One region of the Aeromonas rivipollensis genome, then DNA from elsewhere that is predicted to be linked to it. Evidence: riboswitches for the same ligand, from Rfam matches in the RefSeq annotation. Region 1 holds a riboswitch; each other region holds the start of a gene.
What was found. Region 1 has a riboswitch for cyclic di-GMP ahead of WIR04_RS04340 (PKD domain-containing protein). Riboswitches for the same ligand answer to the same signal wherever they lie in the genome.
Positions count from the first base shown of each region.

Region 2: it holds a riboswitch for cyclic di-GMP, as region 1 does, so the genes downstream of both, WIR04_RS16130 (glycosyl hydrolase family 18 protein) here and WIR04_RS04340 (PKD domain-containing protein) in region 1, are expected to answer to the same signal.
Region 3: it holds a riboswitch for cyclic di-GMP, as region 1 does, so the genes downstream of both, gbpA (N-acetylglucosamine-binding protein GbpA) here and WIR04_RS04340 (PKD domain-containing protein) in region 1, are expected to answer to the same signal.

Region 1 is NZ_CP149130.1:915,131-925,273, reverse strand. It holds gene WIR04_RS04360 (OsmC family protein) at 22-426, opposite strand; gene crp (cAMP-activated global transcriptional regulator CRP) at 800-1,438, shown strand; gene WIR04_RS04350 (putative RNA methyltransferase) at 1,561-2,361, shown strand; gene WIR04_RS04345 (M66 family metalloprotease) at 2,443-4,809, opposite strand; gene WIR04_RS04340 (PKD domain-containing protein) at 5,000-7,687, opposite strand; cyclic di-GMP riboswitch class I at 8,058-8,143, opposite strand; gene WIR04_RS04335 (glycosyl hydrolase family 18 protein) at 8,453-10,143, opposite strand, start outside.
Region 2 is NZ_CP149130.1:3,559,906-3,570,048, reverse strand. It holds gene WIR04_RS16170 (methyl-accepting chemotaxis protein) at 1-1,822, opposite strand, end outside; gene gltX (glutamate--tRNA ligase) at 2,073-3,488, shown strand; partial or broken gene WIR04_RS20955 (glutamyl-tRNA synthetase) at 3,522-3,614, shown strand; tRNA gene WIR04_RS16160 (tRNA-Ala) at 3,852-3,927, shown strand; tRNA gene WIR04_RS16155 (tRNA-Ala) at 3,956-4,031, shown strand; tRNA gene WIR04_RS16150 (tRNA-Ala) at 4,097-4,172, shown strand; tRNA gene WIR04_RS16145 (tRNA-Ala) at 4,231-4,306, shown strand; tRNA gene WIR04_RS16140 (tRNA-Ala) at 4,363-4,438, shown strand; gene WIR04_RS16135 (ExeM/NucH family extracellular endonuclease) at 4,588-6,735, opposite strand; cyclic di-GMP riboswitch class I at 7,031-7,114, shown strand; gene WIR04_RS16130 (glycosyl hydrolase family 18 protein) at 7,227-10,143, shown strand, end outside.
Region 3 is NZ_CP149130.1:3,813,875-3,824,017, reverse strand. It holds gene WIR04_RS17315 (sulfate/molybdate ABC transporter ATP-binding protein) at 1-470, shown strand, start outside; gene cbl (HTH-type transcriptional regulator Cbl) at 588-1,535, shown strand; gene WIR04_RS17305 (cytochrome b) at 1,626-2,156, opposite strand; gene gbpA (N-acetylglucosamine-binding protein GbpA) at 2,257-3,681, opposite strand; cyclic di-GMP riboswitch class I at 3,747-3,832, opposite strand; gene WIR04_RS17295 (methyl-accepting chemotaxis protein) at 4,095-5,780, opposite strand; gene WIR04_RS17290 (M3 family metallopeptidase) at 6,076-7,926, shown strand; gene WIR04_RS17285 (L,D-transpeptidase family protein) at 8,284-8,739, shown strand; gene WIR04_RS17280 (AzlC family ABC transporter permease) at 8,860-9,573, shown strand; gene WIR04_RS17275 (AzlD domain-containing protein) at 9,576-9,917, shown strand; gene WIR04_RS17270 (YjjI family glycine radical enzyme) at 10,033-10,143, shown strand, end outside.

The sequences.
Region 1 (10,143 bases):
CGACGGGACAAACTACAACTATCAAGCTTCAACGATTTGATAACTATGGGTAATTTCTACCGCTTTTTCCAACATCAGGGAAACCGAACAATACTTCTCCATCGACAAGTCGACCGCGCGGGCAACCTGTTTCTCGGCCAGCCCCTTGCCGGTCACGACGAACTTGAGGTGGATCTTCTCGAACACCCGGGGCACTGAGTCTGCGCGCTCCCCTTCCAGCTCCACATGACAGGCGGTCACGTTCTGGCGCGCCTTCTCCAGAATGGAGACCACGTCGATGGAGCTGCACCCACCGACAGCCAGCAGGATCATCTCCATCGGGCTGGCACCTTCGCCCGGGTTGGCGCCGTCCAGCGTCACCTGATGACCGGACTCGCTCTCGCCCACAAACTTCATGCCTTCCACCCAGCTGACCTTGGCTTTCATCTCACATTTCCTCTCAATGACGACGGTTCTGACGCCCATAGCATACCTCAAGCAGGGGTCGAGTGGCACATGCCCCGTCACGTTGCGCCACTCCCGGTTTCATGACCGCCGAGTCCCGGCGCCGCGACTTGTTCCGAAACCGCAGCAGACCCTGAAGGAAATAGATCGAAATCAACATATCTCCCCCCCTTCTTGCCTAGAATGGCCCAGATGGCGCAGCAGATCGATGCACACAGATGGACACCAAAGTCCCAAAGCCTTGTCAGCACAGACAAAGGCTCTTATTCTACTGCGACCAAAGACTAAGGAATGGCAAGCTTGGCAACTTGCCTGGACGCACAGTCCATAAAAATGACACTACAGAGGAAGTCTCATGATCATTGGCAAACCGCAAAGCGATCCCACCCTCGAGTGGTTCTTGTCGCATTGCCACATTCATAAGTATCCCGCCAAGAGCACCCTTATTCACGCCGGTGAAAAAGCGGAAACCCTCTACTACATCGTCAAGGGTACAGTCGCCGTCCTGATCAAGGATGACGAAGGCAAGGAGATGATCCTCTCCTACCTGAATCAGGGGGATTTCCTGGGCGAGATGGGGATGTTCGAAGAGAACGAGAATCCGGAGCGTTCCGCCTGGGTACGTGCCAAAGGCGCCTGTGAAGTCGCCGAGATCTCCTACAAGAAGTTCCGCCAGCTGATCCAGGTCAACCCGGACATCCTGTTGCGCCTCTCCGGCCAGATGGCCAAGCGCCTGCAGCACACCAGCCAGAAGGTCGGCAACCTCGCCTTCCTGGACGTGACCGGCCGGATTGCCCAGACCCTGCTGAACCTGGCCAAGCAGCCGGACGCCATGACCCACCCGGATGGCATGCAGATCAAGATCACCCGCCAGGAGATAGGCCAGATCGTCGGCTGCTCCCGCGAAACCGTCGGCCGCATCCTCAAGATGCTGGAAGAGCAGGAGCTCATCTCGGCCCACGGCAAGACCATAGTGGTGTTTGGCACCCGCTGACCGGGTTCCCCGACGGCTCAGCACAGGGCCGTTGGATAAAAAAGGCTGCCACGGCAGCCTTTTCTGATCTCCTCCCCTATAATCCCGCACGCCCTTCCCCGGCCTCAACCAAGCGAGTGTGTATGCATCTTCAATGTCCCCTGTGCCGCAGCCCCCTGCATCTTCATGAAGCCTCCCGCGGGGTCTATTGCGACAACAAGCACCATTTCGATCCGGCCCCGGAAGGTTATCTGGATCTCATCCCGGGCAAGAAGGATCCCAAGGACAGCGACAGCCGTGCCCTGCTGCGCGCCAAGCGCCGCTTCCTGGAGCAGGGGCACCAGCTGCCCCTGGTGGAGGCCATGGCGACCCTGCTGGCTCCACTCGGCGAGCGCGAGCTGATCCATCTCGGCTGTGGTGAGGGGTACTACTGCCGCGCCCTGGCAGAGCGCCTGCCGGGCTGGCAATTTGGCGGCCTCGATCTCGCCAAGAACGCCATCTTCGCCGCCAACAAAGCGCAGCCCGACGGCCATTTCGTCATCGCCGATCCGGCCAAGGCGCCGCTGCTGGCCGGCTCAGCCCAGGTACTGCTGGTCAACGACCTCAAGATCAAGACAGAGCTGCTGGTCAGCCAGCTGACCCCGGGCGGCTACCTGCTCCACCTGCAACCGGGCCCGCGCCACCAGTGGCAGCTGAGGGTCAGCCTCAACCCGGTGAGCATGGAGCACCCCCTCAGCTGGCCAGCCCTGGCCGGGCTCGTCCCCGTCGAGCGGCAACGCTGCCAGTTCTCCATGGCCATGGATCAGGGGCTGCGTGCCCATGTGCTGGAAACCAGTCGCCTCGGCTGGCGTGCCGGCGGTGAACAGCGTCACGCCTTCACCCACCAGGGGCCGGACGAACTTGAACAGGATCTGCTGCTGAGCCTGTGGCAGAAGCCGCTCTGAACCCCATGAAAAAAGGCCCGTTCGGGCCTTTTTTATTTGGCGTATCCACTGCTCTCCCCCGGTAATGAAGGAGCGACCCCCTTACTCGAGCGGCCGCCCGTTGACGGTGAAGGAGAGATCCACTTCCGGCGCCGAGACGGGCCTCTGATCCAGGGTCCCGGCGGCGCAGATCACGGTGGCGGCCCGTGGCTCGCTGGCCGTGGGCACATTGACATGGAACTTGTTCATCAGGTTGGCATTTAGCCGGTGATTGGCCAGCCGGAAGTGCAGCAAGCCCTCCCGGGTCTCCACCTGCAGCTGGCAATCCTCTGCCCCGATCCCCTCGCCGTCATCCCCATAGCTGAAGCCGTAAGCGCCGTGCAGAGCCGGATAGAGGTAGCTCGGCAACAATCCGCGAGGATCGTAATAGCCCACCAGGGTCGTCACCGGCACCCCGAATGCCTGCGGCTTGCGCGCCACCCGAGTATCCACCACAGGCCCTTCGTTCCAGCGGCTGCCGTCCGAGGTATAGCTCTTCTTGAAACCGCGGGAGACGGTGATCTGCTGGCCATTGATGAAGAGGGTGCTGTTGTAGCCGGCACCGTGCTCCACAGTCAGGATGCGCCCCGCATTCCCGGCTCCGGCAGCCGGCGCCTGGATGTTGCGCGTCCAGTTGCCGTCCCACATGGCTACCTTGACCAGATCATACTCCGCCAGCAGAGCCACCAGCTTCGCCTCGCTCAGATCGCCGATGGGCGCGCTGATCTGCTCCAGCCGCTCGACCCTGTGCTGGTAGGGCACCATGGTGGCGGTGGCGGCATCCCATTTGCTGAATCCGGTCGGGGAAGCGGCGTCGAACACCGCCTTGCTCTCGAGGAAACGCTGGATGATGGCGGCCGAGTTCGGGGTGTAGAGGGTAAAGCGGTTGAAGCCGGAGAAGGGCGATCCACCCGCCATGGCATCGAAACCGAACGAATGTCCCTCGAAAGGCGGCTGGCACTGGCCGTCGAGGCAGGCGCTCTGGCCGCTGCGGGCGGCGCCAAAGTTCGGGATGAAGCGGTTCTTGTCGCCATCCCAGCCCCAGCTCGAATTGACCGCCTCGGCGCTGCGGTGCACCGAGCCCTGGAAGCCGCCGACATAGTGGCCAAGACCATAGTTGTGGCCCACCTCGTGGCTGAATTCGTTACCCAGAGAGGCGTCGAGCGTGACTATGCCGCCGCCGCCCGAACCACCGTGCACCTGGATGCCGTTGGCGTACTTGCCACGGCTGTTGTGGGCCGCCAGCTGGGCCACCACATAGGGATGGCTGCTCTCCCCCTCGCCAGCCGTGCTGTTGATGCCGTAGTTCGCATTGTCTATCCCGTGGGAGATCAGCTCCTTGCCGATGCGCTGGCGCATGGTGCCCTCGTGCCAGCCCCCCTGGCCGGGATCGAAATCGGTGAGCAGGGTGCCGTTTGGCAGCATCACCTCCGGCAGCGACAGGGGAGCATACTGGCTGACGATCAACCGGCTGGTCGGCACCGTCTGGAAATATTCGCGATGAGCTTCGGGATCCCTGGCGAAGGCAAACTGATCCCGGGGAGTGGTCAGCATGCCAAGGTCTATGGTGTGGATGAGCAGCTCGCTCGGGGCACCGATCGCGAGATCCGTCAGCTCGCCGCTGAGCCCGCCCTGGCTGAGTTGCAGCGCCAGGCCTGGCCGGATCCAGTCCGCCGGCAGCACGGCGCTCCAGGCGTCGGTCGCATAGCGGATACCGTTGTTCTCGAGCTCCCCGTCACGGATCCACTGACCGCCCACGAACTTGAACTGCAGGCTCTGACCGCGGGAGAGGGTCACCTGGCGGCCACTGTAATAAAGGGTCGAGTTGTAGCCGGCGTTGGAGGCCAGCCGCACCATCTTGCCTTCCAACTCCGCTCCGCCCGGCAGATGAATATCGCGCACCCAGCGTCCGTCGGCAGTCTGAATGGTCACCAAAGCATGAGGCTGCAACTTGCCAAGCAGGAAGGCGCCGGCAGGATCGCTCAGTTTGGCCAGCTCGCTGCTGCTGTTGATGAGGCCACTGGTGCCCGGCCCCGGCGTGAAGTCGACCCCCTCCTCCGGTGAGCCATCGAGGTAATAGGCCGTCTTCGGCAACTGCTCGGGGGGGTTGAGGCTGAGCGTCCCGAGCGTCTGTCCGGCGCCATCTCGCGCCGTCACCGTCATGGTCGCGCCGGTCTCGGTTTGCAAGGGCCTGACCAGCAGCAGGCTCTTGCGCAGGGCGGTCAACCTGGGCTGGCGGTCCCCTTCTGCGACATGGGCCGGCAGGATCTGGCTCTGGGCGAATTGAACCTGCGCCGCCAGGGATCCTTGCAGATCGTTGGTCGGTGGCTGGGTGTTGAAGGGCAAGGAGGTGGGAGCCTGAACGGCAGCCAACAGAGGGCCGCTCGCCAGGGCGGCCATGATGAGGCTGGCTAACTGTGTTTTTTTCATTGTTATGGTTCTCATTGTGATGGGCATGTCCACATGCCCTGTTGCAGGAATCATTACAAAATGGACGCCAGAGGCTCGCTCCAACACCCGGTCTGAGAATAAGGTCTGGTTGTCGCGCAGCGGCATAGCCGCAGCCTGAAACAGGAGTGGAAAAAGGAATGGGACGCCAAGGCCCCATTCCTGATGGTCATCAGTTGCAGTTGGCTGCTCCCTGATCCAGCCAGACATCGTGCTTGCCTGGCTCGTTGCCCCTGGTCCAGTACTGGGCCTGCCACTTGCGGCCATTGTGGGTGGTGACATCACCGCCGCTGTAGGCCACACCGGCATTCCAGCCGAGCTGCACCTGGCTCACCAGCTTCCACTGATCCGCCGTCTGGCTCGGCTCGTTACCTTGGGTCCAGTACTTGGCCTGCCACACCAGCTGGTTGTGGCTCACTTTGGTATCGGCGTTGTAGACGGTGCTGGCGCTCCAGGCCGGCCAGCTGGCCGCATCCGGATCGGAGGCACTGCATTCACCACCACCGCTTGCCGGGGTGACTGTGAGCCGGGTCTGGCCCTGCACATCCAGGGCGCCATCTGTCACGGTGACGGTCAGATCGTAATCCGTGTTGACCGCCACACTCGGGGCCGCCAGCACCAGGGTCTTGCTGCTCTGGCCGCTGGCGGTCAGACCGGCCGGCACAGTCCACTGGTAGCTGAGCGCATCCCCATCGGGATCTGTGGCGCTGGCGGTAATGCTCACCTGCATGCCCGCCTGCACAGAGGCGGGAGCCAGCGCGGTCAGCACGGGTGGCTGGTTGGGCGGTGGTGCCTGGTGGGTCACTACCATACGATCCGCGCCCGCCAGTCCCTGCTCATCGGTCACGGTCAGCTCGAATGTCAACTGGGTATCCTGAGAGACGGTCCCCAGACTCAGCCTGGCTCGCGCCTGCTCGGCATCCCTCAGGGATGCCTGCGGACCGCCGACCTGGCGCCATTGGTAGCGCAGGGCACCGTTCTCCGGATCCCGGGAGGCGGCACCGTCGAGTACCAGTTCGGCCGGGCCAGTGGTACTCATATCGCCGCCGGCGTTGGCCAGGGGGGGCTGATTGATGGCAGGCTGGGGTGGTTCTGGCTCGGTACCCACCTCGCTGACTCCCGCATCACCGGCCGCGATCCGCGCGTCTATGGTTTGGTGCATGATGCGCCACTGGTAACCGAAGAAGACCCCCTCAAGCCGCCCTCCCGTCATGATGTTGCTCATCCGGTAAGGCTCGTCTCCCGTGTGCGACAGCCCCAGGTTGTGGCCCAGCTCATGGCTCAGGGTCAACGACTGCCCATGGACGGTGACGTTGCCGGGGCAGGCGTATCGATAGCCCGCGCGCGGCGCCCCGTCTTTGGCCCCCAAACCGACAGAGAGACCATTCCCCTGGTAGCTGCATGTCCTGCTGTCATCCTTGTAGCCGCGCAGCACATAGATATTGGAGAAGACCTGTTCCGCGTTTGGGATCCAGCCCTCCCGCAGCGGCGCCGTTAGCTCAACAGTACTGGGTTCGTAGGCCTGACCATCGCCATTCTTGTCCCATTCGTGCACCAAGATGCCGTTGTCCACCCAGCTGAGGCGGATGTTGTAGGGGGCAAAACGTCGGCTCATGTCCGCCATGATGATGGCACCGTCGTCCCACAGGTGGCTCTGACGCTCACCGGGGAAGGCGATGTAGCTATAGGAGAGGCTGACCGCCTTGGGGGCGGTAACAAACAGTCGCACCTGATCCACCTGCCGATCATCGGCCAGGATTTCGAGGGTGGTCTCGCCCTCTGCCAGCCCCTGGAGCACCAGCCGATCCTGGGTCGCTCCGGGTACCAGTTGCAGACTGACCAGCTCGGGGTTGGCGATGCGATAGCTCAGCGCCACCGGCTGCGGGCCCGGTACCTTGGCGATCAGCAGCGCCTCTTGCTCCCCCCGGCTGCTGAGCAGTTTCTGTTTCAGGGCAGAGTTGAAACCGGGATCGAAGGCCAGCTGGTTGGCAGGATCGGGCAACACCTGGGCATAGGGATTTGCCTCGCGCGATTGCTGCCCATCTGCCATCAACCAGAGTTCCCCCTCCTCGTTGGTGCGAAAACCCTGTTCGTACTGGCCGGTCAGATAGGTCAGGATGAATTCGTAGTCCCGATCGACCCGCACCTTGATGGGAGCTGGCAGGGTCAACTGTTTGCCTGATACGAGCAGGACGCTGCCTTCATAGGCAGACTCGCCGCTCTCGATGTCGATGAGGCGCAGGCTGAACTGACGGTTGCTACCACCCCAGATCCCCTCCTGCACCTTGAAGGTCGTGATCTCCAGCTCGTCCCCAGTCAGGGGATGCTCGGTTGAGGCGATACGGATCGTTCGGCTCAGGCTCTGGCCGGGGAGAAAACGCAAGAGACCTGTGGTGGCTGGGCTCTCCTGCCAGAGGCTACCCAGCTTGTTGAGCTCACTCGGCACCGCCACTGCGGGATCATAGATGGTGACGGGCAATGAAAACGTGGTAGTGCCTGCATTCATCCCCAGATATCCATTACCACCGGGCAATCCGTTATCACGCACCTCGTACTTCGCCAGATAGCTGCCGACCTGCTGGGTGTTCACACCGCTGAGCTGCTTGATGCGGCCACTGAGATCCCCATCGTTCTCGTCCCAGGCCGTCATCTGGGGGGCGAAGGTCGCCCCGAGCGGCAGTTGCAGGACGAAGCCGTCGACCCAGGCCTCCTGGCTGTAGAGGCGTGGCTTGATCTGATCCTTGCGCCACTCCCCGGTGATGGCGTTCTGCTGGGCCAGAGCCTGCGGCCCCCATGCGGCCAGCAGGGCGAGCATGCCCCCCTGCACCGCCAGATTTACCTTGTTTTTTTTCATCTGCATTCCGTGATTTCCCTATTTTTGGCGCCTGCTTCGGTGGCAGGGGCGTCGTTGTTATTGCGTTGACATGAGCACAGGGTTCAACCCTCTTCTCCTGCCGCCACCGACAGCGATCACCTTGAGCGGCAGGGCATGAGCGGGCGGGTTGAGCCCGGTGATGGCGAACAGGGTTTCACCCCAGCCGAGGCGGAGTTTGCCTGGGGCGGCGACACGAAGGGGGGAAGCAAGCAGGGAGCCAACCAGACAGGTCGACAGTAAGAAGGGGTGGACTTTGCATGGCGAATAATCCTTTTTCGTTATTAGTCAATACGATAAGGACAAGGCAACCAGCAGACGGTGCAAGATCTCCCCTTGGCAGAGGATCGATACGACCTGTGGCGGCCCCGCTGTCCTAGATCATGGATCCTTAGACCGGAAGCTTTGCGTCCCGGCCTTTTGACCGGTTTGCCCTTATACACAAATTAATCAGTAGTGCGTGGCGATTATTCTCTATAGGCGCAGTCACTGCAAATGGCAGAGCGGGATCTTGACTGGGTGTTCTATCAAGAAATGCCTCTGAAGGCAGGGTTAAGCTCGGCGTGAGAACGGATGTCAACCATCCAACTCACTATCTTGAAAGCGATTTCAAGATGAAAATATTTTTTCAACTTTAGGTGAAATGATTAATTCCTTAGAAATGGCTCGCGGTTTATCCACCCCGAACTGAGGTCAGCCCGCAAAGCGCCACAGGAAAAAGGAATGGGGCCTTGGCCCCATTCCCTATGGCCATCAGTTGCAGCTGGCAGCCCCCTGATCCACCCAGACGGCGGCCTTGCCGGGCTCATCGCCCTTGGTCCAGTACTGGGCCTTCCACTTGCGACCGTTGTGGTTGGTGAGATCCCCGGCGTTGTAGGCCACAGCGGCATTCCAGCCGAGCTGCACCTGGCTCACCAGCTTCCACTGATCGGCGCTCTGGCTTGGCTCGTTGCCCTGGGTCCAGTACTTGGCCTGCCACACCAGTTGCTTGTGGCTCACCTTGTCATTGGTGTTGTAGACGGTGCTGGCGTTCCAGGCCGGATGGTTGGCCGCATCGGGATCGGTTGTCTCGCAGCCGCCCCCCGTGCTGGCCGGCTTGACGGTCAGGCGGGTGCCGGCGCTGGCGTCCAGTGCCCCGTCAGTCACCATCAGGGTCAGGTCATAGGCGGTGTCGCTGGTGACGCTCGGGCCTGTGACCACCAGGGTCGCACTGTCCTGACCGGTGGCGGTGAGACCCGCTGGCAGGCTCCACTGATAGCTCAGGGCATCACCGTTCGGATCGGACGCAGTGGCCTTGATGGTCACCTGCTTGCCGGACTCTACGGTCGCACTGGCCGGTACGCTGACCACGGGGGGCAGGTTCGGCTGTGGTGCCTTGTTGGTCACCACCACCTGATCCTTGGCCGAGAGTCCCTGATCGTCGGTCACTGTCAGCTCGAACACCAGATTGATGTCGGTAGTGGCGGCATCCAGCACCACGCGGGCCCTGGCCTGGGTAGCGTCCAGCAGGCTGGCCTGGGGTCCGGAGACCTGCTTCCAGCTGTAGGTCAGCACGCCGCTTTCCGGATCGTGGGAGGCGGAGCCGTTGAGGGTTACCTCGGCCGGGCCCGTGACGCTCAGGTCGCTGCCGGCATTGGCCACAGGCGGCTTGTTGACCGGCGGCAGTGTACCCTCGCCGTGGCCCAGCCCCTCGTGCATGGCGTTGAGGATGTCGCCGTTGTCCGCGTCTATCTCCCAGGCGAACAGGCCACCGAGCTGGTTCGCCAGCACGTACTGCCCCTTGGCCTTGACCGAGCGATCGTTGTCGAAGCTGATGAGATCCCCAGTGCTGGCCTTGAACACATAAGGGGCCTCGGCCGACTCGTCATAGCCCTGCTCCCAGCCTGCGCCCATGCGGTTGTTGACGATGTCGCGGTAATCCACCACGCCATTTTCCCAGGTGCCGGTCACAGGTCCGGTGGCGGTACCAGTGAAGGGATTGCCGGCCTGGTAGTTCTTCACTCCGGTCCAGCCACGGCCATACATGGCCGCACCCACCACTATCTTGCCCGGTGTCACCCCCTGACCCAGCAGCGCCTTGACGCCCTTGTCGGTGGTGTACTTGGTGGCCGGATCCCAACTGGAGGCAAAGAGGTTGGTCTGGTGGGCCAGATTCGTCAGGTCGAAGGCGCCGCTGAAGTCGTAGCTCATCAGGAAGATGTGGTCCATGTACTGCTGGGCCGCCTGATAATCGACCTTGGCAATCTTGTCACCGCCGGCGCTGATCGCCGAGGTCAGCTCATACTGGCGGCCGGTCTCGGCTTCCAGTTCGTCGAGCATGGCCCGCAGCTCCTTCATCAGCACCACATAGGTGGCGCCATCGCTCGGGCCGCCCAGGCTGGGGTTGGCCCCCTGGCCGCCCGGGAATTCCCAGTCGATGTCCACCCCGTCGAAGAATTTCCAGG
Region 2 (10,143 bases), 1.9 Mb from region 1:
GCTGGCTCTGCTGGATGGCGTTGACCGCGTTTGCCGAGCTGTGGCGGATCTTCTCGATCAGCTCCTGGGTGTTTTGCACCGCCTGTTGGGTGTTGCCCGCCAGCTTGCGCACCTCGTCGGCCACCACCGCAAAGCCGCGCCCCTGCTCGCCGGCCCGGGCCGCCTCGATGGCGGCGTTCAGCGCCAGCAGGTTGGTCTGATCGGCGATGCCCTGAATGACGGTGAGGATGCTGGTTATCTGCTCGCTGTCGTGGGCCAGCCCCTCGACCACCTCGGCCCCCTTGCCCGCCTCGGCCGCCACCTTGTGCATGGACTGGATCACCTGCTGGAAGCGTACCTTGCCCTGATCCGCCGCGCCCTGTGCCTGCTTGGCCGAGTCGGCGGTGTTGTTGGCGTGGGTGGCCACCTCCTGGCTGACGTAGGACATCTCCTGCACCGCGGTCAGCATCTGCTCCATCTCCGCCTGGTGATGCTGCAGGTTGCTGTCGGTCTGGCCGGCGATGCGGTCGGTATCCCCGGCGTGGCGATGGACCTCGCTGGCGGTTTTCTGTACGTCACCGAGCAGCACCTGCAACTTGTCGATGAAGCGGTTGATGCCGCGGGCCAGTGCCCCCAGCTCGTCCTGGGCACGGGTGTTCAGGCGCTTGGTGAGATCCCCCTCGCCATCGGCGATGTCATCCACCAGGCTGACCATCTGGCGGATGGGGCCCGTGATGCTGCGGGCGATCGCCAGCATGGTGGCCAGGGCCAGCGCCAGCACGATGAGGGCACCGATGAGCTGCTGGGTCATGGCGGCCCGGTTCATCTCGGTGAGCTGGCTCTCCAGCTCGTCGGCCCCCGCCAGCACTACCTGGTAGGGCAGGGTGACAATGATGGCCCAGTTGCGGGCCATGCCTGGCACCATGATGGGCACAGAGATGCGAAACGCCTCGTCGAGCTCCTGGCGTTGCAGCTCGGGTTTGAGGTATTGCTGCCAGCCGTCGCCCAGCAGCTTGTCGGCGCGGCTGCCGAGCAGGCTGGCGTCGCCACTGGTGCCGGTGATGACGCCGGCGGCGCTGACGATCAGGGTCTCTCCCTTGCCGTCATAGATGTTGCTGTTGAGGGACTGGGCCTGGCGGCTGATGGAGTCCACCGCCAGATCCAGGGCCGCGACCCCCTTGAACTGGCCACCCACCAGTATGGGGGTGGTGATGGTGCTCACCAGCACCTGCTGGCCGTTGATGTCCACCTTGAAGGGATCGATGAGGCAGGAGCGTCCCTCCCGTTTCGGGCAGGCGTAGTAGTCGTTGGCCGGATTGCCGAATTCGTCCGCGTCGCTCTTCTCGATGGAGAGCAGCAGATCCGAGCCAATCTTCTCCTTGTCGCGATAGAAGTAGGGGACGAAGCGCCCCTTGTTATCGCTGCCAAGGGCGCTCTGGCCTGCGAAGGTGCTGTCCTGGCCGTCGAAGCCGTTGGGCTCGAAGCCGGCGAAGGCGCCATAGAGTTGCGGCTCCAGGCCGAGCTGCGCCTTGAGCAGGTCGGTGGCCTGCTGGCGATCCAGCGGCAGCTTGCCCTCCTGCTGCAGGGCGAAGACGCTGGCCATCTGCTGGGTATAGGAGAGCCCTTTTTGCAGCAACTGGGTGATGGTGGCGGCCTCGGCGCGGGCGTTGGCACTTACCTTCTGCCACGCCTCCTGCTGCAGGGCCGCGCGACTGGAACTGATGGTCAGTTGCTGGGTCTGCTTGCTCGAGTATTGGTTGAGCAGGATCAGGATGACCAGGGCCGTGGTCATGGCGACCCCCGCCAGTACCAGGATGCGATTCTGGATAGAGCGAAACTGCATCTCGTGTTCCTTGTGAGTAGAAAGTTGTATGAATTATCGGCATGGCGGGAGATTCCTCCAGCAATGTTGATCAGCAAAGCTGAAAATGAGGGGAGGTTCTGCGATCCCCCTCAAAGAACGGCGCCACGACCAAATCAAGACCTGTTTAGGCCCCGGCTATTGCATGGTTTTCCCATCCGTGATTCTGAGTGCTAAAATGCGACGGTTTTTTTAACGAATTGGCCCAAGGCCCTCTACACAAGGCTTAAAGATGAAAGTCAAAACCCGTTTTGCTCCCAGCCCGACCGGCTTTTTGCATGTCGGCGGTGCCCGTACCGCACTCTATTCCTGGTTGTTTGCAAAGAACCAGGGCGGTGAGTTCGTGCTGCGTATCGAGGATACCGACCTGGAACGTTCCACTCAGGAGGCGATCGACGCCATCATTGAGGGCATGGAATGGCTGGAGCTGAACTGGGATGAGGGCCCCTACTACCAGACCAAACGCTTCGATCGCTACAACGGCATCATCGACGAGATGCTGGCAGATGGCCGTGCCTACAAGTGCTACTGCTCCAAGGAGCGTCTGGAGGCGCTGCGCGAAGGCCAGATGGCGAGCGGCGAGAAGCCCCGCTATGACGGCAAGTGCCGGGATGCCGCCCACGATCACCCGGCCGATGCGCCCCACGTGATCCGCTTCCGCAACCCCACCGAAGGCTCGGTTGTGTTCGACGACCACGTCCGTGGCCGCATCGAGTTTGCCAACACCGAGCTCGACGATCTGATCATCCGCCGCACCGACGGCGCGCCGACCTACAACTTCTGCGTGGTGGTCGATGACTGGGACATGGAGATCACCCACGTGGTGCGTGGTGAAGACCACATCAACAACACCCCGCGCCAGATCAACATCTACAAGGCGCTGAACGCGCCTGTGCCGGAGTTTGCCCACGTCTCCATGATCCTGGGTGACGACGGCGCCAAGCTGTCCAAGCGCCACGGTGCCGTTTCTGTGATGCAGTACCGCGACGACGGCTACCTGCCGGAAGCGCTGCTGAACTATCTGGTGCGTCTGGGCTGGTCCCACGGCGATCAGGAGATCTTCACCCTGGACGAGATGATCAAGCTGTTCAGCCTGGATGCCATCTCCAAGTCCGCCTCCGCCTTCAATACCGACAAGCTGCTGTGGCTGAACAACCACTACATGCGCAGCCTGGATCCGGCTTATGTCGCCAAGCACCTGGAATGGCACATGGCCGCCCAGAACATCGACACCAGCAAGGGCCCGGCGTTGCCTGCGGTGGTCACCCTGCTGGCCGAGCGCTGCAACACCCTGGTCGAGATGGCCGCCCAGAGCCGCTATCTGTTCGAAGAGTACGAAGCCATCGACGAAGCGGCCGCCAAGAAGCACTTGCGCGGCGTGGCTGCCGAGCCGCTGGCTCTGGCCAAGGCCAAGCTGGCTGCCCTGGATAGCTGGACCACCGAAGCGCTGCACGAGCTGATCGAAGCCACTGCCGCCGAGCTGGGTCAGGGCATGGGCAAGGTCGGCATGCCGCTGCGCGTGGCCGTCACCGGTCTGGGCCAATCCCCGGCCATCGATGCCGTGATGGCGCTGGTGGGCAAGGAGCGTGTGCTGGCCCGCATCGACCGCGCCCTGGCCTATATCGAAGCGCGCATGGCAGCCGAGTAATACCGGTCTGGGCCAATCTCCCCTGGCATCGCCGACGCCGTGATGGCGCTGGTGGGCAAGGAGCGGGTGCTGGCCCGCATCGATCGCGCCCTGGCCTATATCGAAGCGCGCATGGCGGCCGAATAAGCCCCTGCCATTGCTTGAAAAAGGGCTCCCTGACGGGGGCCCTTTGCATTTTGGCCTCAAGCGGATTTGCGACGTAAAACAGCGACATAGCGACGAGGTTGGCGGTAAAAACAGCTAACTGCCTGAATTTTGACTAAACGCTCCAACAGGCGAAAATTTTGGGTTGACAGCAAAGCGGGTGATGCCTATCATGCGCCTCCGTTGCCAGAGATAACTTTGGTAGCGCCGAGGTGAGTTGGGGTTATAGCTCAGCTGGGAGAGCGCTTGCATGGCATGCAAGAGGTCCGCGGTTCGATCCCGCGTAGCTCCACCAAATTCTCCTCGAACAATCTGGAATCCAAGGGGTTATAGCTCAGCTGGGAGAGCGCTTGCATGGCATGCAAGAGGTCCGCGGTTCGATCCCGCGTAGCTCCACCAGGTTCCTGATTGTGAAGATGAATACCCAGGGCAGTGCGGTGTGTATCACCCAGGCCGACCTTTGTGGGGTTATAGCTCAGCTGGGAGAGCGCTTGCATGGCATGCAAGAGGTCCGCGGTTCGATCCCGCGTAGCTCCACCACTATTTAGCAGTAAGGCAAACGGACACCAGAGCCGATTGTCTAAAGAGTAAAGATTTCGGGGTTATAGCTCAGCTGGGAGAGCGCTTGCATGGCATGCAAGAGGTCCGCGGTTCGATCCCGCGTAGCTCCACCACTATTTAGCAGTAAGGCAGCCGGCCGCCAGAACCGGTTGTTCAAAGAGTAAAATTTGGGGTTATAGCTCAGCTGGGAGAGCGCTTGCATGGCATGCAAGAGGTCCGCGGTTCGATCCCGCGTAGCTCCACCAAACAGTAAAAGGCCACCGCATCGCGGTGGCCTTTTTGTTTGTTCAGGCATTTGTTTTTTTCATGACTAGTGCCTCTTCATTTACAAATCAAATGATCTAAATGAGAAAGCCCGCGACTGTCGCGGGCTTTTTGCGTTATTCAGCGCGGATCATGAGGTGTGCCGACGGCGCCAGGCCAGGGGCAGCAGTGCCAGCAGCAGGGCCCCCATGGCCCCGCCACCGCCCTTGCTCTGCTCGTTGAGCTTGAGGTCGACGATGATGGGGTCGTGGTCCGAGGCGCTGAAGGGGTTGTCCGACTTGATCAGCTCGCCGGTGAAGGCGCTGCCATATTCGAACAGGTCGCTCTCGAAAGAGTTGATGTGCCAGTCGGCTACCGCCACCACCTTGCTCGCCAGCGCCGGGTTGGCGAGGGCGTAATCCAGGGTGCCAAGCTCGGCCTCGTAGCTGTAGGAGATGGCCTTCTCCTGGTTGAACTTGACGTTCAGATCCACCAGTCCGTAACCCTTGCCCACCGCGCGGCCCATCTGCTCATAGGGCTGCTCGCCGATCAAGGTGTGGGAGGCGGAGCGGATCTGGCGATCCGCCTTGGCCGGATCGTAGTCGGTGAGCACCCTGATCGGGTCCTCCTTGGCGTAAGAGTTGAAGTCCCCCACCAGCAGCACCTGACCCGGCATCTTGCTCACCGCGTCCCCCAGCACCTTGGCGGCACTGACCCTGAACTCGGTGCACTTGCCCTGCAGATCCGCAGGCTCGGTCTTGCCATCGCCGTTCTCATAGCAGCCGGATCCCTTGGATTTCAGGTGGTTGACCACCAGCGTCAGGGGCTCGTCGCTGCCCGCCACCCCGAAGCGCTGCACCAGGGAGTCCCGCTGACCTGCGCTTCTGGCGACGCCGCCCGTGATGTAGCGCTGCTGGGGCAGACGAATGACCTCGGCATCCCCGCTCGGGGTGAGCAGGGCGGGGCGATAGATCATGGCCACCATGATGGCGTCGCCGCCAAAGAAGCGCTCCTGGGTGAGCAGGGCCTTGGGCAGGCTGACGAAGGCGTACTGCTTGCTCGCCTCTTTCTGCCGGGCGTTGAGGCTCTGCACCAGATCGCTGATGGCGGCGTGCTCGTCGAAGCCGTTGTTCTCCATCTCCATCAGGCCGAGCAGGTCGGCGTCCATCTCGTTGATGGCGTTGACGATCTTGGTGCGCTGCAGCTGGAACTCCTCCAGGCTCTTGGCGCCGCGGTTGCAGCCCTTGGCGCTGTCCGCATCCGCCTGATCCGCACAGAGCACGTTGAGGGCGCCCCCCACGCTGGAGTGGCTGGTGAAGTAGTTGAGTACGTTGAAGCTGCCGATGCGCAGGTCGGTGCCATTGGCGCGGGCCGGTGAGCCCTGGCGGTCGTTCTCATCGGTGCGCAGCAGATCCCCCGCCGTGATGCGCTGATCCTTGGGCACTATCAGCCGGTACTCGTCATAGCTGTAACCCACCATGGCTTCCAGGTTGACCGGGGCATCGCCGATGCGCAGGTAACCCTGCTCCGGCTCCCAGGCCGGCAACCAGGGCAGCTTGCCGTTGGCGGCCTTGAAGTCCGACTCGAGGAAGACGCGGTTGCCCGCGTTGGCCTCGGCCAGCGCCACGGCTTCTGGGCTGCCCGCCACATGGAGCTGGGTCGGCTTCATCAGCGGGGCACCGTGGGCGAGCACCAGGTTGTTGCGCTTGGCGGCGTAGTCGTAGCTGAAGTTGCGGCTTACCTTGAGGGCGCTCTCCCCATCGAGGCGCACCCGCATCCCCTCGTGACGCTCCAGTGCCCGGGCCAGGGTTTCCCCCTCCAGCACCCGCAGCGCCGTGGCGGCCGGGGCATCGCCCTGGGCCAGCACCGCCAGACGCGGGGCGCTGCCGTCAAACAGGGGCTTGAGCTGGGTGTGACCATGATACTCCTCGACCTTGGCCTCCAGGCAGATCAGGGCACCCGGCTGGATGTCCGGGTACTTGGTCGCGAATTGCTTGTCGTTGAGGTAGACGAAGATGCCATCCGAGCTCTGGGGATTGCCATCCCCCTGCAGATCCTGCAGATAGAAGCCCTTGTTGAGGCTCTCCCCCAGACCCGAGACTACCGCCTTGACCGAGACGCTCTGGGGGCTTTCGAACTGATCGTCCGGGACGAGCGGGCTCTTGTCGCCGCTGCCCTGGATGGCGGGGATGGGGGTGAGGGCGCTGTCGGCCGGGCAACTGAAGCCGGCGGCATGGAGAGACGGGGACGCGAGGGCGAGCCCCACGGCCAGGGACAGCAGGGTAGGTCTTCCTTTCATGGGTATTCCTTTTTTTATTTTTGCCAGTGTTTCCATAGCCTTGGCGCTTTGGCCAAGGGCGCGCATTGTCACATTTCTGGCAGCTCTGACCAGTGAGGCAACGCACATTATGGGGAGACAAAAGAGGCTGAGTCCGTTTTTTTGACGTGGCTAACAGATTGATATTAATGACTTAATAGTTAGTTGGCCGATGGAGGGGAAGTGTGAGCTGACCGGCATTCACATATTTTCCTTAGAGAATAAAGATTGAGCGGCCGCCACTTGCTTCCTATACTCGAGCCGTTCCTCACGGAACCCAGGCAAAGGGCAAACCGGCAGTGATGCCGGGACGCAAAGCCTCCGATCTGTCTCACCCGGGCCAGACTGCGGGGTTACCCGGGGTGACTTGAGGGTTTGTGGCCCGTCCATGGCCTGTTGTCGCTCCCTTGTTCCCTGTTGCGATTGCGCTTTTCCCGGTGTTGAAGCCAAGACAAAACAAGGAAGATAACAATATGCAACAGATCTTGAGGCCCAGCAGGCTCGCCATGCTGGTCGCCCTTGCGGCCGTCCCTGCCTGGGCGCAGGCCGCTTACCCCGCCTATCAGGCAGGCACTGCCTACAAGGCTGGCGACATCGTCAGCAACGCCGGTGCCCTCTATGAATGCAAGGAATTCCCTTACTCCGGCTGGTGCGGCGCCTCGCCCTACCACTATGCCCCCGGGGTCGGTACCGTCTGGGCCGATGCCTGGAAGCTCTATGGCGGTGAGGTGCCGCCGCCTGCTCTGGTCGTTGCCATCGGCTCCCCTGCCGTGGGCAGCAGCGTCAGCGAAGGGGCCAGCCTGGCCCTAGCGGTGACCCTGAGCGGCCCGGTCACGGCGCTGGCCAAGGTGGAGTACCTGATCGACGGCACCCTGGTCGCCACGGCCACGGCCTCCCCCTGGAGTGCCAGCTGGCCTGCCGCCGGCGTTGGCAATCACGCCCTCAAGGCCCGGGCGCTGGATAAAGACGGCAAGGTGCTGAGCGAGGCGGATTCGAGCTTCAAGGTCGCCGCCGTGGTGGCGCCAGAGGCCCCCAGGGCGAGCATCGCCAGCCCCGCCGCCGGGGCCAAGGTGACCCTGGGCCGCGCCCTCACCGTGACCGGCAATGTCACCGACGCCAATGACGACGTCGCCAAGGTCGAGCTGTTCGTCGATGGCAAGAAAGTGGGCGAAGACAGCAGCGCCCCCTGGCAGCTGAGCTGGACACCCCAGAGCAAGGGGCTGGCCGGTCTCAAGCTGGTGGCGACCGACAAGGAGAACCTGGTCGGCGAATCGGCCCAGGTCGATGTCCAGGTGGAAGAGGCTGCGCTGCCCCCCACCGGTGGCAACCTCTCCTGCGACGTGCGCCAGATCTATCGCGCCGATGGCAGCGAGTGCATGGGGGATGACCATGGCCGCCGCGTCATCGGCTATTTCACCTCCTGGCGTACCGGCAAGAACGGGCTGCCCTCCTACCTGGTGGGCGACATCCCCTGGGACAAGATCACCCACATCAACTACGCCTTCGCGGCGGTGGATGAGCAGAGCCACCTCATCAAGGTGGATGACGCCGCCACCAAACTGACCTGGGACGGGGTGCCGGGCGCCGAAATGGATCCCGAGTTCGCCTATCAGGGCCACTTCAACCTGCTGTCGAAATACAAGAAGCAGTATCCGGACGTGAAGACCCTGATCTCCGTGGGTGGCTGGGCCGATACCCGCGGCTTCTACACCGCCACCACCAAGGGCGACTGCTCGGTCAACACCGCCGGCATCAACGCCTTCGCCGACTCGGCGGTGGGCTTCATCCGCCAGTACGGCTTCGATGGGGTGGATATCGACTACGAGTACCCCACCTCCATGAAGGATGCGGGCAACCCGAACGACTTCCCGCTCTCCAACCAGTGTCGCGGCAAGCTCTTTGCGAACTATGAAGTGCTGATGAAGACCCTGCGCAACAAGCTCGACAGCGCCGGGACCGAGGACGGTCGCAAGTACATGCTGACCATTGCCTCGCCGGCCTCGGCCTACCTGCTGCGCGGCATGGAGAACTTCCAGGTCACCCAGTATCTGGATTACGTCAACCTGATGACCTACGACTTCCACGGTGCCTGGAACCACTTCGTCGGCCACAACGCAGCCCTGTTCGACAACAAGGCGGATCCCGAGCTGGCCCAGTGGGGTGTCTACACCCAGGCCCAGTTTGGCGGCATCGGTTATCTCAACTCCGCCTGGGCGGCCCACTACTTCCGCGGCGCCCTGGCGGCGGGCAAGATCAACATAGGGGTGCCCTATTACACCCGTGGTTGGCAGGGGGTGACCGGTGGTACCCACGGCCTGGGGGGCAAGGCGGCGCTGCCGAGCCAGAGCGCCTGTCAGCCGGGCACGGGGGGCAGCACAGTCCCCTGCGGCAACGGGGCGGTCGGCATCGACAACATCTGGCATGACCTTGACAAGAACGGCAAGGAGATAGGCGGCGGCGCCGTGCCCATGTGGCACGCCAAGAACCTGGAGCACGCGGCCAGCCTCGGCATCACCACACTGCCGAGCTACGGCCAGGCCTGGGGTCTGGATCCCAACAACCCTGCCCACGTGATACAGGGCAAGTACGTCCGTTACTACGATGACAAGGCCCATGCGCCCTGGCTGTGGAACGAAGAGAAGAAGGTGTTCCTCTCCACCGAAGATGAAGAGTCCATGGGTCACAAGCTCGACTACATAGTCAATCGCGGCCTGGGTGGTGTCATGTTCTGGGAGATGGCGGGGGACTACGACTTCGACGCTGCCAAGAACGAGTACGTGATGGGCAGCACCCTCACCAGCCTGGCTTACGACAAGTTCAGCAAGGCGAGCAAGGCCAGCCTGAAGCAGAACGATCTGCCGGCCCCGGCCGCCCAGCTCGACATAGGCGTGAGCCTCTCGGGCTTCAAGGAGGGGGACTCCAACTACCCGATCAACCCCACTCTCAAGCTGACGAACAAGTCGACCCAGACCATACCGGGCGGCACCCGCATCGAGTTCCTGATGCCCACCTCCACCTCTGACACCATCACCGACCAGAGCGGCATGGGGCTGAAAGTAGTGGAGAGCGGCGGCAACCAGAACTCCGACGGCATCGCGAGCGAGAAGGACTTCCACAAGGTGGCCCTGACGCTGCCGGCCTGGAAGGCCTGGACGCCGGGTACCGACGTGGAAGTGGCCATGACCTACTACCTGCCGGCCGCCGGCGTGCCGAGCGGCATGCGCCTGATTGCCGGCAGCCAGACCATAGGCCTGAAGTCCGACTTCCCGGCCCTGGCCGAGGCGGTGCTGGGGGGCAGCAGTGGGGGTGATGGCGGCAGTGGCGGCACCAGCTGCACCAGCCAGAGCGTGGATCCGTCGGCCTATCCGGCCTACCCGAGCTGGCCGCGCG
Region 3 (10,143 bases), 1.7 Mb from region 1:
CGCTGGAGGTGGCGGATCGGGTGGTGCTGATGAACGCAGGGCGGGTCGAGCAGATCGGCACCCCGGCCGAGGTCTATGACCAGCCCGCCACCGCCTTCGTGCACAGCTTCCTCGGCAGCGTGAACCTGTTCCGTGGCCGGGTGGCCGGGCAGGGGCTCGGCATAGGTGAGCAGCAGCTGGGGGGCCCCATCAGCTCCCAGCTGGCACAGGGCAGTGCGGCCATTGCCTATGTGCGCCCCCACGAGCTGGAGATACTGCCGGCGGATGCACCGGGTGGCATCAGCGCCACCATCACCCGCTTGTTGCCCATGGGGCCGCGGATCCGGGTGGAGTTGCGCGGGGATGGCGAGACCAGGGGCGCTCACTACGAGGCCGAGCTGAGCAAGGAGGCCGCCCGTGCCTTCGCCCCCGGCCAGGGGGTGCGCCTGGTGGCCCGGCATGCGCAGCTCTATCCCGACTATCAGATTTGAAGACGAGCCCCCAGGGCGAGACCCTTTTTCAGGCTTGCAGCCGGATCCTGATCCGGTCGCCCAATAACAAGAGGACGGTGGCAGCATCCACCGCCACTCAGCGCAGGAGGCGATGAGGTGAATTTTCAGCAATTACGCATTATCCGGGAAGCGGCGCGGCGGGATTACAACCTGACCGAAGTGGCCAATGCCCTCTTTACCTCCCAGTCCGGGGTCAGCCGCCATATCCGCGAGCTGGAGGAGGAGCTCGGGCTCGCGCTCTTCATCCGTTACGGCAAACGGCTGCTTGGCATGACGGAGCCGGGCAAGGAGCTGCTGGTGATCGCCGAGCGTATCCTGGGGGACGCCGACAATATCCGCAAATTGGCCAGCACCTTTGCCAACAGGGATTCCGGGCGACTGCTGGTAGCGACCACTCACACCCAGGCGCGCTATGCCCTGCCCCGTGTGGTGAAGGCGTTTCGCGAGCAGTTCCCCCTGGTGCAGCTGGAGCTGCGCCAGGGCAGTCCGGAAGAGATAGTGCGGCTGGTACAGACCGGCGAGGTGGATATCGGCATCAGCAGCGAGCAGCTCGACAAGAGCGAAGGGGTGGTCGCGTTTCCCTACTATCGCTGGCACCACAACATAGTGGTGCCGGAGCAGCACCCGCTCACCGCCGAGCGGGAACTGACCCTGGCGGCGCTGGCCCACTGGCCCATAGTCACCTATCAGGCGGGCCTGACGGGCCGGGTGCGGGTGGATGAGGCCTTTGCCGAGGCGGGGATACATCCGCAGATCCTGCTGACCGCCCAGGATTCCGACGTCATCAAGACCTATGTCGAGCTGGAGATGGGGGTGGGCATACTGGCGGACATGGCGTTCGATCCCCAACGGGACAAGGGGCTGGTGCAGCTCGACGGCAGCCGGCTGTTTGCGCCGCACACCGCCTGGATAGGTCTCAAGCAGGGTCAGTTCCAGCACAACTTCACCTGGCAGTTCATCCAGCTCTGCAACCCCGAGCTGGCGCTGGCGGAGATCCAGGCCAGGGCCATGAGCAACGAGCCCCTGCTCGATTACCAGATCTGAATGCCCCGCATCGTCTGAGAAAACAGGGAGCCCATGGCTCCCTGTTTGCTTAATCGACGCTTCAGCCAGACCCAGGGCCTCGCTCATTGGCTAGCGCCCGCTCTGGGGACCCAGCATGCGATACAGGGTGCGATCCCCCTTGATCCTGTGGTGGTAGAGGGCGGCGGCCACGTGCAGCAGGACCAGCGCAGCCAGCAACAGACAGCCGAGGCGATGCACGCCAAAGAAGAAGGCGTTGACCTCAGGTACATCGATGGGGTTGGCGATCGGGTAGAGCCAGAACAGGGCATAACCCTGCTCCAGCATCAGGAAGCCGCTCAACAGCACTATGCACATCAGGCCGTAGAGCAGGGCGTGAGCCAGCCTGGCGGCGGGATGGTGAGGCTGGGCCTGCTCTTCGGACAGGGGAGGCCGCCAGTGCCGCCAGCCCCAGCGCAGCAGGAAGAGCGGGGAGATCAGGGTCGCCATCGACATGTTCAGCACCGACAGAAATTGAAACAGCTTGGGATGGCTGTCGATCACCAGGTGCATCAGGTAGCCTGCCAGGGTGGCGTAGAGGATGACGGCGGCCATCAGCCAGTGCAGCAGGCGGCTCAGGGGGTCATAGTAGTCTTTCGTCATGGGATTTTTCCGACTGGGGCCCAGGGTGCCGAGAGGCACCGGGAGCCCGGATGACAGGCACAAAAAAGAGGCCGCTCGGGCCTCTTCTGCTTGCGGGGGATCAGTTCACCAGGGTCCAGGCATCCTGCCAGTTGGTGCCCACTCCGGGCTCATACTGGGTCGCGGTGCTCGTCCAGATGGTGCACCAGCCGCTGTAGGGGTAGGGCTTGCACTGATAGATCTTGCCATCTTTCGGCTGAAGTACCTTGGTGCCTGCCGCATAGGATTTGAGTCCCTCCGGGAAGCTGTACTGGTAGTCACCGCCGCTGGCCGGATCCTTGAACATCAGATCCATGGTCTGCTGCAGGGGGGCGCCGCCCGCCTTCGGCTTGCCCTCGATCACCAGTTGGTGGTGGCCGGCGCTCAGGCCGCTGACCTCCATGGTGAAGCTATGGCTGCTGTCCTTGATGTCGGCACCGGTCTGGCCCTTGGCGGCGCCACCGTGGTCATACAGGGTGTTGGTGACCGCGAGATCCCCCTCGGCCGTGACCGTGAAGTTCAGGGTGACCTTGCCGTTGTCGAGCAGGTATTCGTTCTCCAGCCCGCTCACGCTGATGCCGTCGTTTACCGGGGGTTGCTGCTGCTCGAGCTGGACCTCGACCCGCTGCAGGTTGCTGCCCGCCTTCAGGTAGATGGGGTTCTGGCCATAAACAGGGTTGAACTGGCCATCGGTGCCTTGCTGGCCTGCGCGGATCTGGCTCTGTTCGGCGTTGATCCTGGCGGCCAGATCGTGAGCCCAGTTGTTCTTCTGACCCTGCTCGGCAGAGCCGATGGTCAGCACTGTCTGCAGATCGGTGCGCTCGCCATTGGCGTCGAATACCCGGGTTCTGGCCTTGTCGCCGGCCACCAGATCGGTGGAGGGGTAGATGGTCCCACCCTGGCTCCAGGTCAGCGGTGGCTGGGTGCCGCCATCGAACTGGGCGTCGATCAGGTTGTAGAAGCTGTTGGCGGTATCGCCCACCTCCCAGACTCCGAGGATAACCTGATAGCCGGTGCGCGCCGGCAGGGTGCACTGATGGGTGACCTGCTTGGGCGGCTGCACCATGCCCCCGTCGATGACGCAGAACGGATTGAGATCGAAGGAGTCCCTGGTCAGGGGCTGGTTCGGGTTCCACTCCTGCTTGGTGAGGTAGTAGCGCCAGTTGCGGGTCACGTGGTTGGCGGTGAAGGTCCAGCTGATGGCGAAGGGGCCGCTCTGCACCTGGCGCTTGGTCCAGCGATCGCTGGTCTGGGCGTTGAGCTCACCAAATTGCGGGTGGCCGGCCGAGGCGATCTGGCCGTCGACGGGGCCGCCATTGGGGAAGCCGGATGGCGCCTCCAGGCTCTGTGGCTCCCACTGAATGGCGCCACACTGACTGTTGCCGCCGGTCTTGCACAGATAGTTGCGCCCTTCCGGCTGGCTGATATAACCGTGGGCGAGCACGCCGCCGCTGGCCAGCAGCGCCAGCGCGGCGGCCACATGATTGAGTTTGATTTTTGCTGCCATACATTCCTCTGTTCGGTGATGTGGGCAGTCAAGTTGGCAGGGGAATTCCCCGTGACACACCTGGGTGTGGCAACCCCGCTATCCTGGACGACATGTCTTTAGACCGGAGGCTTTGCGTCCTGGCCTTTCAACCAGTTTGCCAAATGACTACATAAAGGGTCAGGGTGCCGCCCTTGAGGACGGCACCACCATGATGGCTTTTTTTGATTAAATTATTAAGTGTAAATCTTTACAGCTTGATCTCATCGGAGTAGAGCAATCACTTAACGCTCTGTTTTTAAAATTATATTTAATTCATCAAGTTGGGTTTGGCTTCGCCCGCTCCGTCAAAAGATGCAAAATCGCGACATTTTTCATCAATGAAAAAATCCCCTGTCGGCGAGGCCGCCAGGGGATGGGACTGTGTCAGACGGTCAGTGGTGCGGGTACTGGTCTGCGCTGCGGGAGGGCGAAGGGCGGTGGGCCTGACCAGGCGCCAGGTCGCGGGGGAGGGCATTGCCGAGCCTGAAGACCGCCAGCCGCTCGTCCAGGCTGCGGGAGAGCCCGGCCAGCAGCTCGCTCTCCTGTGCCAGCTGGGAGGCGGCCTGCGACATCTCCAGGGCCGAGTCATTGATGCCGCTGACGTTGCGGTTCATGTCCTCTGCCACCATGCTCTGCTGTTCCGCCGCTGTGGCTATCTGGGTCGCCATGTCGCTCACGTGCTGGATATGGTTGACGATGAGGGAGAGGTCCTGTCCCGCCTTCTCGGACTGGCCGACGCTGCTCTCCGCCAGCTTGCGGCTGGCATCCATGGCGCTGGCGGCGGTCACCGCCCGCTGCTGCAACTGGGTGATGGTACTCTGGATCTCCTCTGTGGAGTGACGGGTACGGCTCGCCAGCTGGCGCACCTCGTCGGCCACCACGGCGAAACCGCGGCCCTGCTCGCCGGCGCGGGCCGCCTCTATGGCGGCGTTGAGGGCCAGCAGGTTGGTCTGATCCGAGATGGCGCTGATGACGGCGGTCACCTCGCCGATCTGCATCACCCCCTCCTTGAGTCGATTGACCTGATGGGTGGCCTGCTCCACTTCGGTGGCGAGCGCCTGGATGCCGTGCACGCTGGCGTGGACATCCTCGTTGCCGAGCCCGGCTTCGCTGGTGGCGTCCTGGGTGTCGCGGGCCGTGTTCTCGGCATGGCCCGCCACATCCGAGATGGTGGCGCTCATCTCGTTCATGGCGGTGGCGAGCTGGGCCAGCTGATCCCGCTGGCTGTTGACCGCCTGGTTGGTCTGCTCGGCGGAGGCGGCGATGCGCAGGGCGGCATCCGCCACGTTGCGGGCCCCCTGGCTCGCCTCCAGCAGGGCGCGGCGAATGGCGTCCAGCCCCTGATTGGTACAGTGGGCGACGGCCCCCAGCTCATCCTTGCCATGCACGGGTATGCTGACCACCAGATCCCCGGCCGCCACCTGGGCCATGGCCCTGTTGATCTCCGCCAGCGGGTTGACGATGGAGCGGCTGATGGCCACCCCCAGCCACCCCATCAACAGGATCGCCAGCAAGGTGGCACCGCCCATCCACTCATATTGCGACCACATGGTGGCCTCAATGTCCTGCAGCAGCACGCCTGAGCCCAGGATCCAGCCCCAGGGCTGGTAGCCTGCCACCAGGGACATCTTCTGGGCCGCTTCGCCGGAGGGGGAGACCCACTGGTACTCCAGGCGGCCCTGTTGGCCGCCCTTGCCGAGATCCACCATGCGCTGCCAGTGGGATTCGGCGGGCGTCCCGCCCATCTGCTGGCCGACCAGCTCGGGCTTGGCAGGGTGCACCACCACCCGGCGATCCTCGTCCAGCACGAACAGGTAGTTGTCTCCATCGAAGCGCATGCTGTCGAGCATGGCCTTGGCTTCGGCCTGGGCCTGCCGGGCGGGGAGGGTGGCGGCCAGGGTCTGGATCCGGCTCATGGCCAGATCCAGCACTGCCTGCAGCCTGGCTTCCCGTTCACTCATCAGGTTGCGGTGCAGGGCACTGGCCGAGATGAGCAGCAGTGCGATGAAGCCGATCAGTGCCAGTGAGAGCAGCAACATCAGCTTGCGGCTCACGGCGATATCACCGAGCTTGAACATAGTCTTTTCCTTACTTTCCCATGCGGATCTGGTTGTGGCCGATCTGCCGGCCGGACCTGATTGTTGTTGTTTTTAACATTCAATTAACTTTCAATGGCTTGCGATGAAAAACAGGCAATTGAGCAGTTTGACAACCAGTATAGCCAGCAGACAGAAACCGTCGCTTTTGATAGCGTGATGGCGCGCATCCCGGCGCACAATCTGTCTGCTCTATTTGCAAGAAGTGTGAATGGGTTGGCATTTCACCAATAAGGAGTGGGCGCCCTCGTGGCCGCCCCATAACAAGAGGGAATTTATGAATTCCATTGCCAGGAATTATCTCAACCGGCTCAACGCCGACTACCTGCAGGTGCACAGGCGCAAGGAGGACCTGTTCTGGTCCACCTACATGGGCACCAGCGACGATCAGGCTGGCTTCACCGCCGCAGAGCAGGCCTACAAGGCGTTCTGTGCCGATCCTGCCCGTCTGCCGGTGCTGCGGGAGATGCTGGCCCGAGCCGAAGAGGCAGAGCTCAAGCGCGGTCTGGCAGGCTGGATCGCCTTCTTCGAGTGCAACGTCATCGAAGACCCAAGGGCCTCAGCCCTGATGGAGGAGCTGGTGGCTGCCGAGGCGGATCTCTTCGCCCGTCGCAAGGGGCTGAAGCTGACTTTACTGGACGAGCAGGGTCGTCGGGTCCCCGGCAGTCTGCCCGCAGCCAGCACGGCGCTGGCAGCCAGTAGCGACGAGGCGGTGCGCCAGAGTGCGCTCGCCATGTTCCACAGCCTGGAGCAGTGGGTGGTCGGCAACGGCTTTCTCGAGGTGGTGGCCCTGCGCAACCGCTTCGCCCGGGCCATGGGCTATCGCGACTACTTCGACTACAAGGTGCACAAGAACGAGCAGATGAGCCCGGAGCAGTTGTTCGCCGTGCTCGACGACTTCATCGCCCGCACCGATGCCCGGCTGCACCAGAGTCTGGTCGAGCTGAAGGGTGCCAAGGGAGAGGAGGCCCTGCTGCCCCACAACCTGCGTTACAGCGTGAGCGGCGACGTGACCCGCCAGCTCGACCCTTATGTGCCCTTCTCCCGGGCGCTGAAGGATTGGGTCGAGAGCTTCCGTCGCCTCGGCATCCAGTACCGCGGCGCCACCCTCACCCTGGATCTGCTGATCCGGGAGGGAAAATACGAGAACGGCTTCTGCCACGGCCCGGTGCCGAGCTTCTGGCAGGAGGGGGAGTGGGTACCGGCGGTGGTCAACTTCACCAGCCTGGCCAACCCGGCCCAGGTGGGCAGTGGCTGGAGCGGGCTCAACACCCTGTTCCACGAAGGCGGTCACGCGGCACACTTTGCCAATGTCACCGGCAACGCCCCCTGCTTCTCCCAGGAGTTCCCGCCGACCTCCATGGCCTATGCCGAGACCCAGTCGATGTTCTGCGACAGCCTGCTGGAGGACGCGGACTGGCTCAAGGGCTACGCCAAGAATGCGGCAGGGGAGCCCATCCCCGACGGGCTCATCAAGGCCATGATAGAGGCACGCCAGCCGTTTCGTGCCTTCAACGAGCGCCAGATAGCGCTGGTGGCCTACTTCGAGCGGGATCTCTACGCCATGGCGGAGGCCGAGCGCACCCCGGACGCCGTGCTGGCGCTGGCCCGCCGCTGGGAGCGCAGCATCCTCGGGGTGGAGAGCCCGCGCCCGCTGCTGGCCATTCCGCACCTGCTCAACCAGGAGTCGGCCTGTGCCTATCACGGCTACCTGCTGGCGCTGATGGCGGTGGAACAGACCCGCGCCTACTTCCTTGCGCGCGACGGCTACCTCACCGACAACCCGCGCATAGGGCCGGATCTGGCCGCCCACTACTGGGGGCCGGGCAATGGCATGACCCACGATGAGACGCTACGCAGCCTCACTGGCGAAGGCTTCAGTGCAGTGCCATTGGCCGAGGCGTGCAACCAGAGCGTGGCGCAGGCGTGGGCGACGGCCGAAGCCTGCATGGTGGCGGCGAGCCAGCGCCCGCCGGCAGGAGAGGGGGTTCCGCTCGACGCCCAGATCCGGGTGATGCACGGCGCCGAGCTGATTGCCGACAACAGCGAGTCGGAGGCCAGCATGCTGGCCGACTTCGAGGCCTGGATCCGCCAGCATTATCAGCGCGAGCCCGCCACCGCCCGGTGAGGTGCTCCTCGACCAGCAAGCCCTGCCCATCGGCAGGGTTTGCTCATTTCAGCGGGAAGCAAGGTTGCCGAGGCGGGACGGGATCTTTGCCGCGGTGTGAGCCGGGGCGCAAGATGCGCCTGTTTTTTGCGCCATCTATCTGTTTTGACTATTTATTATGGTGAGGCACAGATGCGTTGGCTGAGCGCTGGCGAGGCGGGCCACAGATATGTTTCTCTGGATATATTGAGTATTCACGGCGATCCCATATCATGGCGCTCGCTCGCCGCCAGAGAGTGGCGACATTCAGATGATTAGCTAAATACAAAGCCCTGAAGGCTTGTCGAGGGATGGAAATTGAGAGCCGTATTGTTGTGTTTGCTGGGGCTGTGGCCCGCATTGAGTTTTGCCACCCTGTCCGCCGATATGGTGGTGGTCAAGAAGTCGAGTTATAGCCTGACCCTGATGAAGGACGGCAAGCCAGTCAAGCGCTACTGGGTCGCCCTGGGGCCTGCTCCCAAGGGACACAAGCAGCAGGAAGGGGATCAGCGTACCCCGGAAGGGCGCTACACCCTCGACTACAAGAAGAGCAATTCCGGCTTCTACAAGGCGATCCACATCAACTACCCGAATCTGGACGACATCAAGCGTGCCAATGAGCTGGGAGTGCGCCCGGGCGGCATGATCATGATCCATGGTCAGCTCAACCGCATGGGGGATCGCAGGGTACAGCCGTCCAACTGGACCAATGGCTGCATCGCCGTGCTCAACCACGAGATGGACGAGATCTGGAACGCCGTCGAGCCTGGCACCCCCATCATCATCGAGCCCTGATCCTCGCCGTTCACGCCCGCTGCCCAGCGGGCGTTTTGTTTCCTCCCTGGATGGCGTGACAGCCCATCCCGCGCCGTGCTAGTTTTTCCGGCTCGCGTTGGAAGTCACAAGGATGATCCCATGATGTCAGGAACCCGCATCGCCGCGCCCGAGCGCACGGGTGTGCTCTGGTGGCGCGCCACCCTGGATATTCTCCCCCTCTCCATTTCCGTCATCCCCTGGGGGATATTGTGCGGCGCCCTGGCGTTGCAGGCGGGCTTGAGCCCGGTGCAGGCCCAGCTGATGTCGCTGCTGGTCTATGCCGGCGCCGCCCAGCTCTCGGCCACCACCTTGTTCGGGGCGGGTACCCCCTTGCTGCCCATCATGGGTTCTACCATGGTCATCACCTCCCAGCACCTGCTCTACGGCTTCACCTTTCGCCGGGACGTGCTGCCGCTCTCCCTGCGCTGGCGTGCCAGCCTCGCCTTCTTCCTGACCGACGAGATGTTCGCGGTGGCGCTGAAAGACAGGGAGCGCCACGGCGTCTTCAACCCCGCCTATGCCCTGATCGCGGGCTTCGTGTTCTACCTGTTCTGGAACCTGGCGACCCTGCTCGGCATCGCCGCCGGCCAGTACATCGAGGGGCTGGACAAGATGGGGCTGGACTTTGCCATCGCCGCCACCTTCATCGCCATGACCATACCGGCCATGAAGAACCTGCCCATGGTGGCGGCGACTCTGGTGAGCGGCGGCACTGCGCTGCTCACCAAGCCGCTGCTGGCGGAGATCCATATCATCATCTCGGCCCTGGCCGGCATGGTGGTGGGCTATGTCTTGCACCGGATGAGGAGATGACCATGGGCTGGCTGATGATTGGCCTGCTGGCCCTGATCACCTTCTTCAACCGCTTCGCCTTCTTCTCGCGGCTGACCCGCTATCAGCCCGGTGCCGAGATGGGGGCCTTCCTCAGCTTCTCGGCCCAGTCGGTGCTGACCGCCATCTGGCTGCCCATCGTCTTCAGCTATGAGCCGGGCAAGGGGCTGGCGTGGGATCCGGACTACCTGGCTGCCACTCTGCTGGTGACCGCCCTGACCCTGCTGCGGCTGCCGACCCTGGTGGTGGTGGTGGTCGGCATGGGGGGCTTCTTCCTGCTGCGCTGGCAGGGGGGATTGGCGGCGCTGCTGCCCTGGTTGGTTTGAGCCGTGATCCCGCCTAACGGATGTCTTTATCGGACATCCGTTATGTTATGAATGTCACTTCAAAAAAGGCCTCTCGAGTGTGAGGATTTAGGAATCATCCGCCAAGGAGTTTCCCATGTCCCTCACCGCCAGCTGCCAGCGCATAGTGCGCGACCCCCTGCTCTCCCCGGCTCAGAAGAGCCATGCCCTGGCGCTCGCCGCCGAGAATGCGCTGCCCTATCCCGCG